One region of the Bradyrhizobium sp. 195 genome, then DNA from elsewhere that is predicted to be linked to it. Evidence: riboswitches for the same ligand, from Rfam matches in the RefSeq annotation. Region 1 holds a riboswitch; each other region holds the start of a gene.
What was found. A riboswitch is a leader RNA that binds a small molecule or an ion and turns the genes downstream of it on or off. The one in region 1 is predicted to bind cobalamin.
Positions count from the first base shown of each region.

Region 2: it holds a riboswitch for cobalamin, as region 1 does, so the genes downstream of both, IVB26_RS22110 (TonB-dependent receptor) here and IVB26_RS15505 (DUF1636 family protein) in region 1, are expected to answer to the same signal.
Region 3: it holds a riboswitch for cobalamin, as region 1 does, so the genes downstream of both, metE (5-methyltetrahydropteroyltriglutamate--homocysteine S-methyltransferase) here and IVB26_RS15505 (DUF1636 family protein) in region 1, are expected to answer to the same signal.

Region 1 is NZ_CP082161.1:3,382,364-3,386,705, reverse strand. Features, by position in the region: gene cobN (cobaltochelatase subunit CobN) at 1-927, opposite strand, end outside; gene cobW (cobalamin biosynthesis protein CobW) at 927-1,961, opposite strand; gene IVB26_RS15505 (DUF1636 family protein) at 1,958-2,332, opposite strand; cobalamin riboswitch at 2,427-2,646, opposite strand; gene cobO (cob(I)yrinic acid a,c-diamide adenosyltransferase) at 2,687-3,322, shown strand; gene IVB26_RS15495 (cobyric acid synthase) at 3,328-4,342, shown strand, end outside.
Region 2 is NZ_CP082161.1:4,766,990-4,771,331, reverse strand. Features, by position in the region: gene IVB26_RS22130 (adenylate/guanylate cyclase domain-containing protein) at 1-1,066, shown strand, start outside; gene IVB26_RS22125 (hypothetical protein) at 1,172-1,348, shown strand; gene IVB26_RS22120 (hypothetical protein) at 1,487-1,696, shown strand; gene IVB26_RS22115 (hypothetical protein) at 1,845-2,096, shown strand; cobalamin riboswitch at 2,145-2,358, shown strand; gene IVB26_RS22110 (TonB-dependent receptor) at 2,474-4,342, shown strand, end outside.
Region 3 is NZ_CP082161.1:1,124,388-1,128,729, reverse strand. Features, by position in the region: gene metE (5-methyltetrahydropteroyltriglutamate--homocysteine S-methyltransferase) at 1-2,195, opposite strand, end outside; cobalamin riboswitch at 2,296-2,495, opposite strand; gene IVB26_RS05260 (hypothetical protein) at 2,717-2,980, shown strand; gene IVB26_RS42985 (hypothetical protein) at 3,143-3,277, shown strand; gene IVB26_RS05255 (4Fe-4S binding protein) at 3,583-3,786, opposite strand.

The DNA.
Region 1 (4,342 bases):
CGCAAGATCGCCGGGCGAGAGGCCACGCAGCGACTCCGCCCAGTCCTCGCGCCGCGCCGTGGAAAGTGCGACCTGGAACGCCGGACACGATGCAGCGTCGAACGCCGTCGTGCCGTCGTCGCTGAGGGCCGAGAACGCCGTCGCGTTGATGATCGCGGCCGGAGGATTTTGCGCGAGATAGGCGCGCAGCCAGTCGGCGACGCCCGCAGCCTTCAGCGAGGTGACGAACACGCCACAGGCGTCAAAGCCCTTCTCGCGCAGCGCGGCGATCAGCGCATCGACCGGGCCCGTGTCCGCGGCGGTGAGATAGGAGCGATAGAACGTGACCAGTGCGCGCGGCTTTCCCTCGTCACCCACCGGCGCGGCAATGACGCCGCGCGCGGGATCGTAGAAACCCATCTCAGGCACGCTCATCTCGCCGATAACAGGACCGGCATAGAGACCCGAGGCCAATGCCAGTTGCGCAATCGCGGCTTGGGCGGCGACCGGGCCGCCCATGTCGCAGAGCACCTTGAGGCGGCGCAGCGTCGAGACCGGCAGAGTCGAATATGCATCGAGCCGCGTGTCGTCACGGCCATCGGCCGGCAGCACGGCAAGGACGATGCCGCGATCCTTCGCCAATTGATGCAAGGCAGCCAGCCCATACGCCCAGTAGGACTCCCCGCCGATCAGGCGCACCAGAATCCCCCGCGCCTGCGACAGCGTGCGCTCGACATAGGTGTCGACCGAGAGCGGGTGCCGCAGTTCCGCGAGATTGGCGAGCCGCAGCGACGGCAGGCTGCCCTGGCCGCGCCTCCAGCCGGCGGCGAACGCGGCGAGATCGGAATCCGAATACGAGAGCACCACGAGATCGGCCGGGTCCTGGCCGATGTCCCTTGGCGTCGCGGTCTCCTCCAGACCGCGGCTCTCGCGGAAGACGACGTGCATCAGATGCCGAGTCCTACCTTGATGGCAGCCTCATCGATATCACCGTGCTCGCCGATCACGACGAGCTTCGACTGCCTGTGACCTGCGCCCCAGGGCTTGTCGAACTGGTGGCGCACGCGCTCGCCGACCGCCTGCAACAACAGGCGCATCGGCTTGCCCGCGACCGCGATATAGCCCTTGGCCCGCAGCACGTTCTGCTCGCGCGCCAGCCTCTGCACCGATGCGACCAGCGCATCGATGTCGGCGACCTCAGGCAGATCGATTACGACGGAGGCGAAGTCGTCATGCTCGTGCTCCTCCTCGCCGTCATGGTGCGAGGGGCGCGCGGCGAGATCGTTCTCGGCGGCGGCGCCGAGGCCGAGGATGAGGCGCGCATCGATCGCGCCGTCGGTGACAGGGAGCATCGGCACGCGGCGCGGCATCTCGGCCGTGATCGCGGCCTTGGCGGCTTCAATACCGGCGGCGCCCGCGAGATCGGCCTTGGTCAGCAGCACGATGTCGGCGCAGGCGATCTGGTCCTCGAACACTTCCGACAGCGGCGTCTCGTGATCGAGATTTTCGTCCGCCGCGCGTTGCGCTTCGACGGCGTCAGGATCCGGCGCAAAGCGGCCGGCCGCGACAGCCTCGGCATCGGCCAGCGCGATCACACCGTCGACCGTGATGCGCGAACGGATCTCCGGCCAGTCGAACGCCTTCAGCAGCGGTTTTGGCAGCGCCAGGCCCGAGGTCTCGATCAGGATGTGATCAGGCCTTACCGGCCGCGCCAGCAGTTTTTCCATGGTCGGAATGAAATCGTCGGCAACCGTGCAGCAGATGCAGCCATTGGCGAGCTCGACGATATTCTCTTCCGGGCAGTTTGCGTCGGCGCAAGACTTCAGGATTTCGCCGTCGACGCCCTCGCTGCCGAACTCGTTGACGAGGACCGCGAGCTTCTTGCCGTTTGCATTGGTGAGCAGATGCTGGATCAGCGTGGTCTTGCCGGAGCCGAGAAAACCCGTGACCACCGTCACAGGGACTTTTGCGAGCGAGTTCATTCGGCGGCCTCCGGCACGACGGCAACAGGGGGAATGCGGGCAAGCGACTGCTTGCGGAAGATCTCGGGACGGCTGCGCCATGGCACGATTCCGTCGGGCGCCGCCGCATAGGCCGCAGCGCCCGCGACCACGTCCTGCGCATTGGCATCCGAGAGGCGGCCATAAACATAGGACCAACGGCCGGGCGCGCTGAGCGCCACGGAACAGCCCTGGCTGCAGGCCGACAGGCATTCGACGGGAACCACATTGACGCCGTCGGGCACGCCGGCGTCGAGGATCGCACCATGCAGGCGTTTTCCGGGCGTGGTCTCGCCCTCGCCGGGCGTCTCGCCGGCACGGCAGGTGATGCAGACGTGAAGTGTGACGGTCATCGCCTCTTCCAGATAATAGCGGGAGGCGATGAGGCACACGGACCATTCCCCAGAAGGCCCGTTTCCCCGTCGCGGAACACCCCGTCCGCCGGTCCAAAACTCGTCCGCGCTGGCAGGTCTCCCGGCTTGCGGAGCAGGGTCTTGCCCTTCGATCCCCGCCTTCCCGATTCCAAAGGGAATCAGTGGCTTCGGGCATCTCTCCGGTCACGGTCGCGGGGGCGGCTGCAGTTTGGACCCAAATCTTGCCGATTCGGACCCTATCGCATTCCCTCTTCGCCTGTCATAGGACAGGAACCAACGCCGGGCCACCATTTGCCGGTGGCCGCCTCTTGTCAAGCCGAAGGACCGGGACCGATGACGCCTGAACCGGATACCCAAACAGCCGAGGAAACCGACGCCCGGCACGCCCAGAAAATGGCGAAGAAGAAGGCCGCCCGCGACAAGATCATGGCGACCAAGAGCGGCGAAAAGGGACTGATCATCGTCCACACCGGCGCCGGCAAGGGCAAGTCGTCCTCGGCCTTCGGCATGATCGTCCGCTGCGTCGCCCATGGCTTCCCCTGCGCGGTCGTGCAGTTCATCAAGGGTGCCTGGGATACCGGCGAGCGGCGCCTGCTGACCGGCCATTTCGGCGACCTCTGCCAGTTCCACGCGATGGGCGAAGGCTTTACCTGGGAGACGCAGGACCGCGCCCGCGACATCGCCGCGGCGCGCGCCGGCTGGGAGAAGGCCAAGGAGCTGATCCTCGACGAGAGCTTGCGCATGGTCGTGCTCGACGAGATCAACATCGCGCTGCGCTACGACTATCTCGATATCGCCGAGATCGTCGAATTCCTGACGACGCAAAAGCCTGCGATGACCCATGTCGTGCTCACCGGGCGCAACGCCAAGGACGAGCTGATCGAGATCGCCGATCTCGTCACCGAGATGACCCTGGTCAAGCATCCCTTCCGCTCCGGCATCAAGGCGCAGGCCGGCGTCGAGTTCTGAATTCTATGGCGCGCACATTGATGATCCAGGGGGCCGGCTCGGACGTGGGCAAATCGCTCATCGTCGCCGGACTCGCGCGCGCCTTCACGCAGCGCGGCCTGCGCGTGCTTCCGTTCAAGCCGCAAAACATGTCGAACAACGCGGCCGTCACCGTCGATGGCGGCGAGATCGGCCGTGCCCAAGCGCTCCAGGCGCTCGCCGCCGGCGTCGAGCCGCACACCGACATGAATCCGGTGCTGCTGAAGCCCGAGACCGATGTCGGCGCGCAGGTGATTGTCCAAGGCAAACGTATCGCGACCGCGCGGGCGCGCGACTACGCCGCGATGAAGCCGTCGCTCATGGGCGCGGTGCTGGAGAGCTTTGAGCGACTGAAGGCGCGCGCCGATCTGGTGCTGGTGGAAGGCGCCGGCAGTCCCGCCGAGGTGAACCTGCGCAAGGCCGACATCGCCAATATGGGCTTTGCCCGCAAGGCCGACGTGCCGGTCGTGCTGGTCGGCGACATCGACCGCGGCGGCGTCATCGCCCAGCTCGTCGGCATCAAGACGGTGATCGACCCCGACGATGCCGCGATGATCCAAGGTTTCGTCATCAACAAGTTCCGCGGCGATCCCACGTTATTCAAAGATGGTTATGGGCTAATCGAAACGAAGACCGCCTGGCGCGGCCTTGGTGTGCTGCCCTGGTTTGCGCGCGCCGGCGAGCTGCCGGCCGAGGACGCGCTGGGCCTGACCGACGCGCGAAAACTCGGTCAATGCAAGATCGCGTGCCTCGCGCTGTCGCGGATCGCCAATTTCGACGACCTCGATCCGCTCAAGCTCGAGCCGGGCGTCGATCTCGTGATGGTGCGCCCGGGCGAAGCGATCCCCGGTGACGTCAGGCTCGTCGTTATCCCCGGCTCAAAGTCCACCCGCGGCGATCTCGCCTTCCTGCGGGCGCAGGGCTGGGACATCGATCTCTTCGCGCATCATCGCAGGGGCGGCCATGTGCTCGGCCTCTGCGGCGGCTATCAGATGCTCGGGC
Region 2 (4,342 bases), 1.4 Mb from region 1:
CTTTGCGCTCCTGGTATCCAGCGGCATCACGCGTCCGGTGCGGCTGCTGCTCGCCGGCACCCGCGAGGTCGAGGCGGGACGCTTCGACAAGACCATCACCGTCTCGACGCAGGACGAGATCGGCGAGCTCGCCGCGGCCTTCAACCGCATGACCGAGCAGCTCAGGCACAACGAGCGCATCCGCGAGACCTTCGGCCGCTACATCGATCCCAAGGTGGTGCAGGGGCTGATCGATCGGCCGGAGGTCGCGATCGACGGCGAGCGCCGGGTCATGACCATCATGTTCTGCGACATGAGCGGCTTCACCGCGATGAGCGAGGGCATGACCCCGCGCGGCCTCGTCAGGGTGATGAACCACTATTTCACGGTCATGTCCGGCCCGATCAGGGGCAATCGCGGCATCATCGACAAGTATATCGGCGATGCCATCATGTCCTATTGGGGCCCGCCCTTCATCGAGGAGGACGAGCAGGCGCTGCTCGCGGGCCTTGCCGCCATCGAAATGATCGACCAGGTGCCGGCGCTCCAGAAGCAGCTGCCCGACCTGCTCGGCATCCGCGCCATGCCCGCGCCGTGCGATTTGCGGATCGGTATCGCCACCGGCGAGGTCCTGACCGGCAGCATCGGCTCCGAATTGATGATGAGCTTTACGGTGATGGGCGATGCCGTCAACCTGGCCTCGCGGCTGGAGGCCGTCAACAAGGCCTACGGCACCCGCATCCTGATCTCGCAGGCAACCGCTGACGCGATCGGATCGCGGCTCGAACTGCGGGAGATCGATCGTTTGGCCGTCGCCGGCCAGAGCGCACCGCAGGCGATCTTCGAGGTGATGGCGAGGGCAGGTGCACTCACCGGCGCACAGGGCAGCTTGCGCACGCACTATGCCGAAGCGCTCGCCGCCTATCGCGCCCGGCGGTTCGATGAGGCGCGCGCTGCCTTCAACGCGGCGCTCGAAGCCGTCCCCGGTGACGGCCCCTCGCGCACCATGCTCGGCCGCATCGCGCAATTCGAAGCCAACCCGCCGGACGCCGGCTGGGATGGCGCCTGGCGGCTGGACAGCAAATAGGCCGCCGCACCGCAAAAATTGATTCTACTCGATAACGATGTTCGCCGTGACCTATTTCCCGGGCTTAGGTTGGATGTCCTTGAGGCGTTTGACGGGGACACGCCGATGACAGACCTTCAGAACAGACTGGAACGGTTCGAGACGCTCACCGCCGAATGCGAGCTGATTGCCAAGCTCGCCACCGACAGCACCAAACGCGAGTTCTATCTGAAGCTTTCGGAGCAGTACCGCCAATTGGCGGCGGACATGCGCCAGGCGATCGCGACCAAGGCTGCTGCCTGACGCCGGCTGCAATCCGTTCTTAATGTTTGGCGCGCATCCTTGAAGCACGCGAGCGATGGCTCGTGCTGGAAGGCCGGGGTTCGCCGCAGTGCAGCGAGCCTCGCGAGTGTCATTTGCCATGCTTGACAGGGCAATCACATGCGCCTCGTTGCCGTGATCATATTCGCGCTCATGACGGCGGCCTGCGATCAGGAGCAGGACATCACCGGCTCGACGTCGGCCTGCCCGATGCGGAACTACAGCTACAACCCCCGCGACATGAATCAGTGCGTCAATGCCTGCAAATCGTGCGATCGCGGCACCACGGTCACCTGCACGACCTCTTGCAGCCTCAAGGGCGCGCGCTGAGATCCTGACGCCTATGGCGGCTGGGAATGGCGAGCCTGAGATATCCGCTTCCAAGGAACAGGAGCTGGCGGTGCTGGGGCACCGGAACGATTCACTTGGGTTAAACATTGAAGGAGGCGGCAGGACGCGGAGTCCGATGGAAATGGGTATGCTCGATCCCGGTCGATTTCTGGTCTCGTGCTCGCATTGCGATGCCTGGCCGATGGCGGCCAATGTGAAGCGGTCGAGCTGGTGGGCGTCCCCGCACGAGGTCCGCTTTGTCTGCACGCGCTGCCGCCGCGAGGAAACCGCGATCGTCTCGGCCTCCGGCGAATTGACCCCGATCAAGCGCGTCGATGTTCCGCCTCGCGACGTCGCTGCTGCCTGGGCCCAGGCCCAGCGTTTGCGAGGGCGGACCTGACGGCGGTGACAACAGCCGCCGGTCGATTGACTCCCCGGCGGAACGACACGTAAGTTGATTGGTGACGGTTCTCCTCACGGAGATCAAAAGGGAATGTGGTGCGGGATTGTCCCAACGGGGGATTTGTCTCAACGCCACGGCTGCCCCCGCAACTGTAAGCGGTGAATCTTTCGTCCTATGCCACTGGGAATCTCGGTCCTGGGAAGGCGACGTAAGGTAACGACCCGCGAGCCAGGAGACCTGCCGTCAGCCGTGGTCACACGCGAAGATGTCGGTCGGGGAGTACAGACATTGGCTTCACCGGAGCAATCCATTGCTCTGCCGTGAAACCTCGTTCGCTGTGACGTGCCACTGACGTCATACCGAGGTCTACAACCGTGTCCCGTCTTGTCTCTGCCGCCGGGCGCCTCAGCGCCGGCCTGCTCGCGTCCGTTTCCCTCCCTTCGCTCGATCTATCCCCCGCCTTCGCCCAGCAGGCCCTTGCCGAGCAGCTGCCGCCGATCGAAGTGACCAAGCCCGACGATCAGAACCGCACCCGCGCCAGGGCGATCGGTGATGGCGAGCCGACGAAGCGCCGGGGAACCGTGAATGTCGCGTCGGCAGGCAATGGCGCCGGCTCATCCGGCTCGGGCTCCGAGGCTGTCGCCAGCAACGGCGGTATCGTCGGGGCCGCCACGACCGTCATCACGGCCGCGGATATCGCGCATTCGCCGTCGCAGACGCTAGCCGAGATCATCGCGACGCAGACCCCGGGCGCCCAGATCACGACGTTCTATGGCGGTCAAATCGGCGCGAAGACCAGCGTGGATCTGCGCGGCTTCGGCGCGTTTGCCAACGCCAACACGCTGGTGCTGGTCAACGGACGGCGGCTGAACGACGTCGACATGGCACAGGTGGACCTCTCCATCATCCCGCTCAATTCCATCGAGCGTATCGAGATCACGCGCGGCAATTCGGGAGCGGTGCTCTACGGTGACAACGCCATCGGCGGCGTGATCAACATCGTCACCAAAAACGGCGTCGGCGGACCGCCGGTGACCGCGCGCATCGAGGCCGGCTTCGGCTCGTTCAACGCCAGGCTCGGCAACGTCTCGACCTCGCTCAGTTCCGGTCCGTGGTCGACCTCGTTCTATGGCAATGCCGTCAGGACCGATGGCTATCGCGACAACAATCGCTATTCCCAGCAAAACGGCGTCGGCAATCTCAATTACTCGACACCGGGCCTGACCGCTTTTCTCACCGTCACGGGCGACAATCAGGAGCTGCGATTGCCGGGCGGGCGCACCGTCGATCCCTCGATCGGCCTCGACGAGCTCGCGGCCAACCGGCGGGGGACGAGCACGCCGTTCAACTTCGCCAACCAGCAGGGCTTTAGCGCAACAGCGGGCTTCACCAAGACCCTCGTCAACGGCGTCGATCTCATCGTCGACGGCGGCGTGCGCGACAAGAAGCAGCAGAGCGCGTTCTTCTCCAGCCCGGTGCCGGTTCCGGCCTTCTTCACGTCGACCTATGTCGAGTCCCATCTGACGACATGGTCGATCACGCCGCGGCTCAGCGTGAAGAGCCTGCTGCTCGGCATGCCGTCGCATCTCCTGACCGGCATCGACTATTACGATGCGAGCTTTCAGCAGAACCGCGGCGCCGGGCAGGGGCTCTCCTCCTGGCACAATTACGATCTCAGGCAGCAGACGGTTGCGGGCTATTTTCAGCACACATTGGGCGTGGCGCCTACGACCGACATCTCCTATGGCGCGCGGGTGCAGACCGTCAGTCTTGCGGCACGCGACAATTTCGACCCGGCGGCGCCGTTCAACGCCGACATCGGCGCGCTGCCGCTGACGAGCAACGAGACCCAATATGCGCTGCATCTCGGGGCCGAGCATCGCCTCAACGACATGGTCTCGCTGTTCGGCCGCGCCGCGCGCGCGTTCCGCACGCCCGACGTGGACGAGCGCCTGTCCTCGGGGCCTTCGTTCGATCCCCTGACCTTCGCCGCGATCCCGCAAACGTTCCAGCTCAAGACCCAGACCTCTTGGGATATCGAGGGCGGTCTGCGTATCAAAGGCGGCGGGCTGCAGTTGCAGAGCAGTCTCTATCTGATGGACCTCACCAACGAGGTCCATTTCAACCCGGTCCTGTTCTACAACACCAATCTTGATCCGACCCGCCGCTACGGCTCGGAGACCAGCCTGTCTTATCGCGTCAACGACGCTCTGCTGCTGCGCTCCGGCGTGGCCTACACCCGC
Region 3 (4,342 bases), 2.3 Mb from region 1:
ACTCGCTGCCGCGCCAACACAATCAGCTGCTTGATTTCCGCCGCTGCGGGAATGCGCGGTGAATGGATGTCATAGACGCCGGGCCCGATCTCATTGGGATATTTGTAGCTCTTGAAGGCCTCGAGCAATTCCATCTTAGAACGCGACGTCTCGATTGAAATGACGTCAGCATCCATTGCTGCGATCGCATCGATGATTTCGTTGAACTCGGAATAACACATGTGGGTATGGATCTGAGTTCCGTCGGCGACAGCGGAGGAGCAAACGCAGAAGCTGTCCACTGCCCAATCGAGATAGTTCCTCCACTGCGATTTGCGTAGCGGCAATCCCTCCCGCAACGCAGCCTCGTCGATCTGGATCATGGTCGCTCCAGCCGCCTCAAGATCGATGACCTCGTCTCGAATCGCAAGAGCGATCTGACGACATGTCTCGCTCCGCGAGATGTCGTCGCGGACAAACGACCAGTTCAGGATCGTCACCGGTCCGGTCAGCATAGCCTTGACGGGTTTCTTGGTCAGAGACTGCGCGTAGCGCCACCATTCAACGGTCATCGGCTTCGGCCGGGAAACATCTCCAAACAGGATAGGCGGACGAACGTACCGCGACCCATAAGACTGAACCCAGCCGTGCTTGGTGAAAGCGAATCCCAACAGCTGCTCGGCAAAGTATTGAACCATGTCATTGCGCTCGAACTCACCATGTACGAGCACGTCCAGGCCGATATCTTCCTGCCACTGCACGGTACGGGCTGTCTCCGCTTTCAGAAGCTGCTCGTACTGCGCGTCATTCAGCGCTCCCCGCGCATGGGCCGCACGCGCATTCCGGACGTCGACCGTTTGCGGGAAGGATCCGATGGTTGTCGTTGGAAACATCGGCAATGCGAACGCGACGCGCTGGACGTCGGCACGCTGGGTGAACGCACTGCGACGGCGACGCATGCTATCGTCGATCGCGGCCATTCGTCCGGCGACATTCGCATTGTGGGTCTCGGGCGATGTTTCGCGGGTCACGGCTGCGTCCTCCGAAAGCGCAAGTTCATCGGCCACCTCGGCAGCATGGCCAGCCAGCGCTTTGCCCAATATTGAAAGTTCCTTGATCTTCTGAACTGAGAACGCCAGCCATGTCTTCAGATTGGGATCGAGATCGGTCTCTAGCTCAATGTCGATCGGAACATGAAGCAGCGAGCAGGAAGGAGCAATCTGAACACGGTCCCTGCCCAGCTTTTTGACCATAGGGGCAAGTTGGTCGAGCAGCGCCGCAAGATTAGAGCGCCAGACGTTGCGACCATCAACGACGCCTAGCGAGACCACGAGATCTCTGCGGGCTGTGGCGACAATTGCGTCCAACTGGTCGGGTGCCCGAACCAGATCGACATGAAGCCCGGCAACGGGCAAGGCGAAGGCTGTTTCAAGATTGTCGCCGATAGCGCCGAAATAAGTGGCCAGCATGATTTTAAGGGCCGGCACAACCTTTGCGAAATGAGCATAGGCCCGGCGGACAGCCGCCCGCGACGCTTCGTCGACGTCCATCACTAGGCACGGCTCGTCGAACTGAACCCATTCAGCACCGCGCGAGGCTAGTTCGCGGAGAACATCGACATAGACTGGGAGGAGCCTATCAAGCAGCGACAGCGGATTGAATGCGGGATTTGCGCTTTTGCCGAGCTTCAGGAAAGTGACTGGTCCAACTAGGACGGGGCGCGTTTGGTAGCCGAGGCTTTTTGCCTCCTCATATTCCTCGATCGGCTTTCGAGAGGAATACTTAAAGATCTGATCCTGGTGAAATTCCGGCACCATGTAGTGGTAGTTGGTATCGAACCACTTCGTCATTTCCTGTGCGGCTACGCCAGCCCCACGCTGAGCGTGACCACCGTCCTGAGCGCCACGCGCCATGGTGAAGTAGGTCTTGAGCGACACAGGACCTTCGGTCCAGCCGTAGACGTCGGGAATGGCGCCGACCATTACGCTGGTATCGAGCACATGGTCGTAGAGCGAGAAGTCATTCGAAGGAATGACGGTCGCACCGCAGGATTTCTGCCGTGCCCAATTAGCGGCACGAAGTCCACTCCCCGCCTCGAGGAGCTCGGCTTCGCTGGAGTTTCCCGCCCAGTAGCTCTCGAGCGCGAATTTGAGTTCGCGTCGTGGGCCGATGCGTGACGTCCCCAGTGTGGCAACGGGAAGCGAAAGAATAGACATAGCTCAGACCCCATAATTGGGGCAAAGGCCATGGCGGACGCATGCAGCGAATATCGCGTGAGCGACAGCTGCTTGGCGCACACCGGGACACCCCGCCCGTGGACGATATATTGTCGAGGCAGGTCTCCTGGCTCGCGGGTCGTCGCTGCTGTCCGGCCTTCCCGAAGCCGCAGGGCTTCAGTGACTTCGTTGGACAGCGGCTCGCCGCTTACAGTTGCGGGGGCAGCGCCGGCATTGCACCGGTTTCCCTCTTAGCTCCGGATCAAACGAAATCCGGAGACCACGACGGCTGGCATTATGCGCACGAGGATCGATCGGTCAACCTACTAGCTGTCGCTGCGATATTGCCCAAGCGATTGCGAGCTGTACCAGGTAGGCTACAACGGTCTTACTCCCGGCCTGGTGAAAACACGTGGATCTGTGGAGACTCCGCTTGTGAATGCGTCCGCTCAACAACCTGTTCGCGTAGTCGGATGAGCTCCGCGAGCAGAACGAACGCGCCCGGCGCTTTCGACATCTGCGTGATCGCGACAAAGCCTGGACTTTTCCGTCAGCAGCTTCTCGAACTCGTCCGTGAGGAAGTTGCGATCATCCTCGGCCGGCATCCGTTTGATGACAGCGCCAGCTCCTTAGGAATTGCCAAGGCCGGATTGCTCCAGGATCGAACGAATGATCAGGTCGGACTGCCTGTGTTCGGCCTGCCCCCACGACGAGCCGCGAGCTCGATCGCCTCCGTGGCGTGGGTCAAGATGATCTCCTCGGTGAGCCCGGCACTCACGTGCTGAGCGACTTTGGCGCGCGCCTCGTTGTCTCCGTCGCCGCTTGGCGAATAGTGCAGCCTGGACGTTGGCTTGCGCGACACCGCAGGAACCGTTCCGGACCTCAGGATGCACGCTGACTTGCGAAACTGGAGTAAGCGGCGAGAGCGCGCGCGGCGGGATCGTGCTATGACTCTACGCTCCATGCACTCGTGCACGGTGACCACGGGCAAGCGGATGCCGAGCTTCTCGTACGTCTTCAGGATCTCCGGACCGATCTCGTCGCGCGAGGAGACCGTCTCTTCGGCTTCGGCCGTGACGTAGCTTTAGATATCCTGCAAGTCGATCTTGATATGACGCCCCTTCCACCTCCCCTTGGCTCGTCAGCCAGCGACGATAAGCCTCGACGCGGCGACTGGAGCATCGAGGCGGCCTTCTTTATTCGAGACAAATTTGACGGTGTCCTCTGACAGAGCCCTTCGAGGGCTTCTCGGAGTCGATCAGCGCCTTAAGGTCATAACGATGTTGATCGACCTCGATCGCCCCACGCGGTCGGCGGCCTCCTCAAGCTCGACATCTACTACTTCGTTCGCGAAATCGAGCGGTGAAGCCTTCTGGACGCGGGCTGCTTATGCTGTCTTAGACGGGACACAGGTGTCAGGCACCGGACAGACCACCGCGCATTGCGGCGTGTCGGAATGGCCCTCGCACTCCGTACACTTTTTGGCATCGACAACGTAAATGTCGCGCTTGAGGCTGATCGCCGCGTTGGGACACTCGAACTCACATGCCCCACAAACGGTGCATTGCGAAGCGACGATCTTGTAAGCCATGCCTTCCGACTCCTTAGGCGAGCGATGCCATTGGCGATCCCTTTCAAATGCCGTGCCAAACACAGACGCGGTCAATGATGGGCAATTTGCCCAATTGTGCTGTCCCGGGTCTGAGACCATGTTGCATCTGCGACAGCAACGGGCAACTTCAATTTCAAGCTATGCGAGCTCTCGGGCCCTACTCCAAGAGGCAGTCGCGACTCGGCCGCTGCGAGCTTCCGTTGGTTTGTCTGGCACGGCAGCGCGGGGCAAGCGACGCGCGACGATTCCCAAACCGGCGGCGCGACTAAAAGCCGCGAGCCGACGCACGTCTACGCGGACCTCGGCAAACCTCCGGTCACACGCCCTGACTGGAGGTTTTGTGCAAGCCTCGCTCACGGCTGCAACGTTAACTCCGCGGATTGACTCGCTGGAGGCGTGCCAAAACGGGTTGTGCTACAACAAGCTTCAGCGTCGCTTCGGAGGGAAATAAAGTTGCGCCGGGAGGAGCGATACTGGCTTTGCTAAGCGACCGATTTAATTGCCGCATGCCTGGTGCCGAGTAGGCATGGCGTGC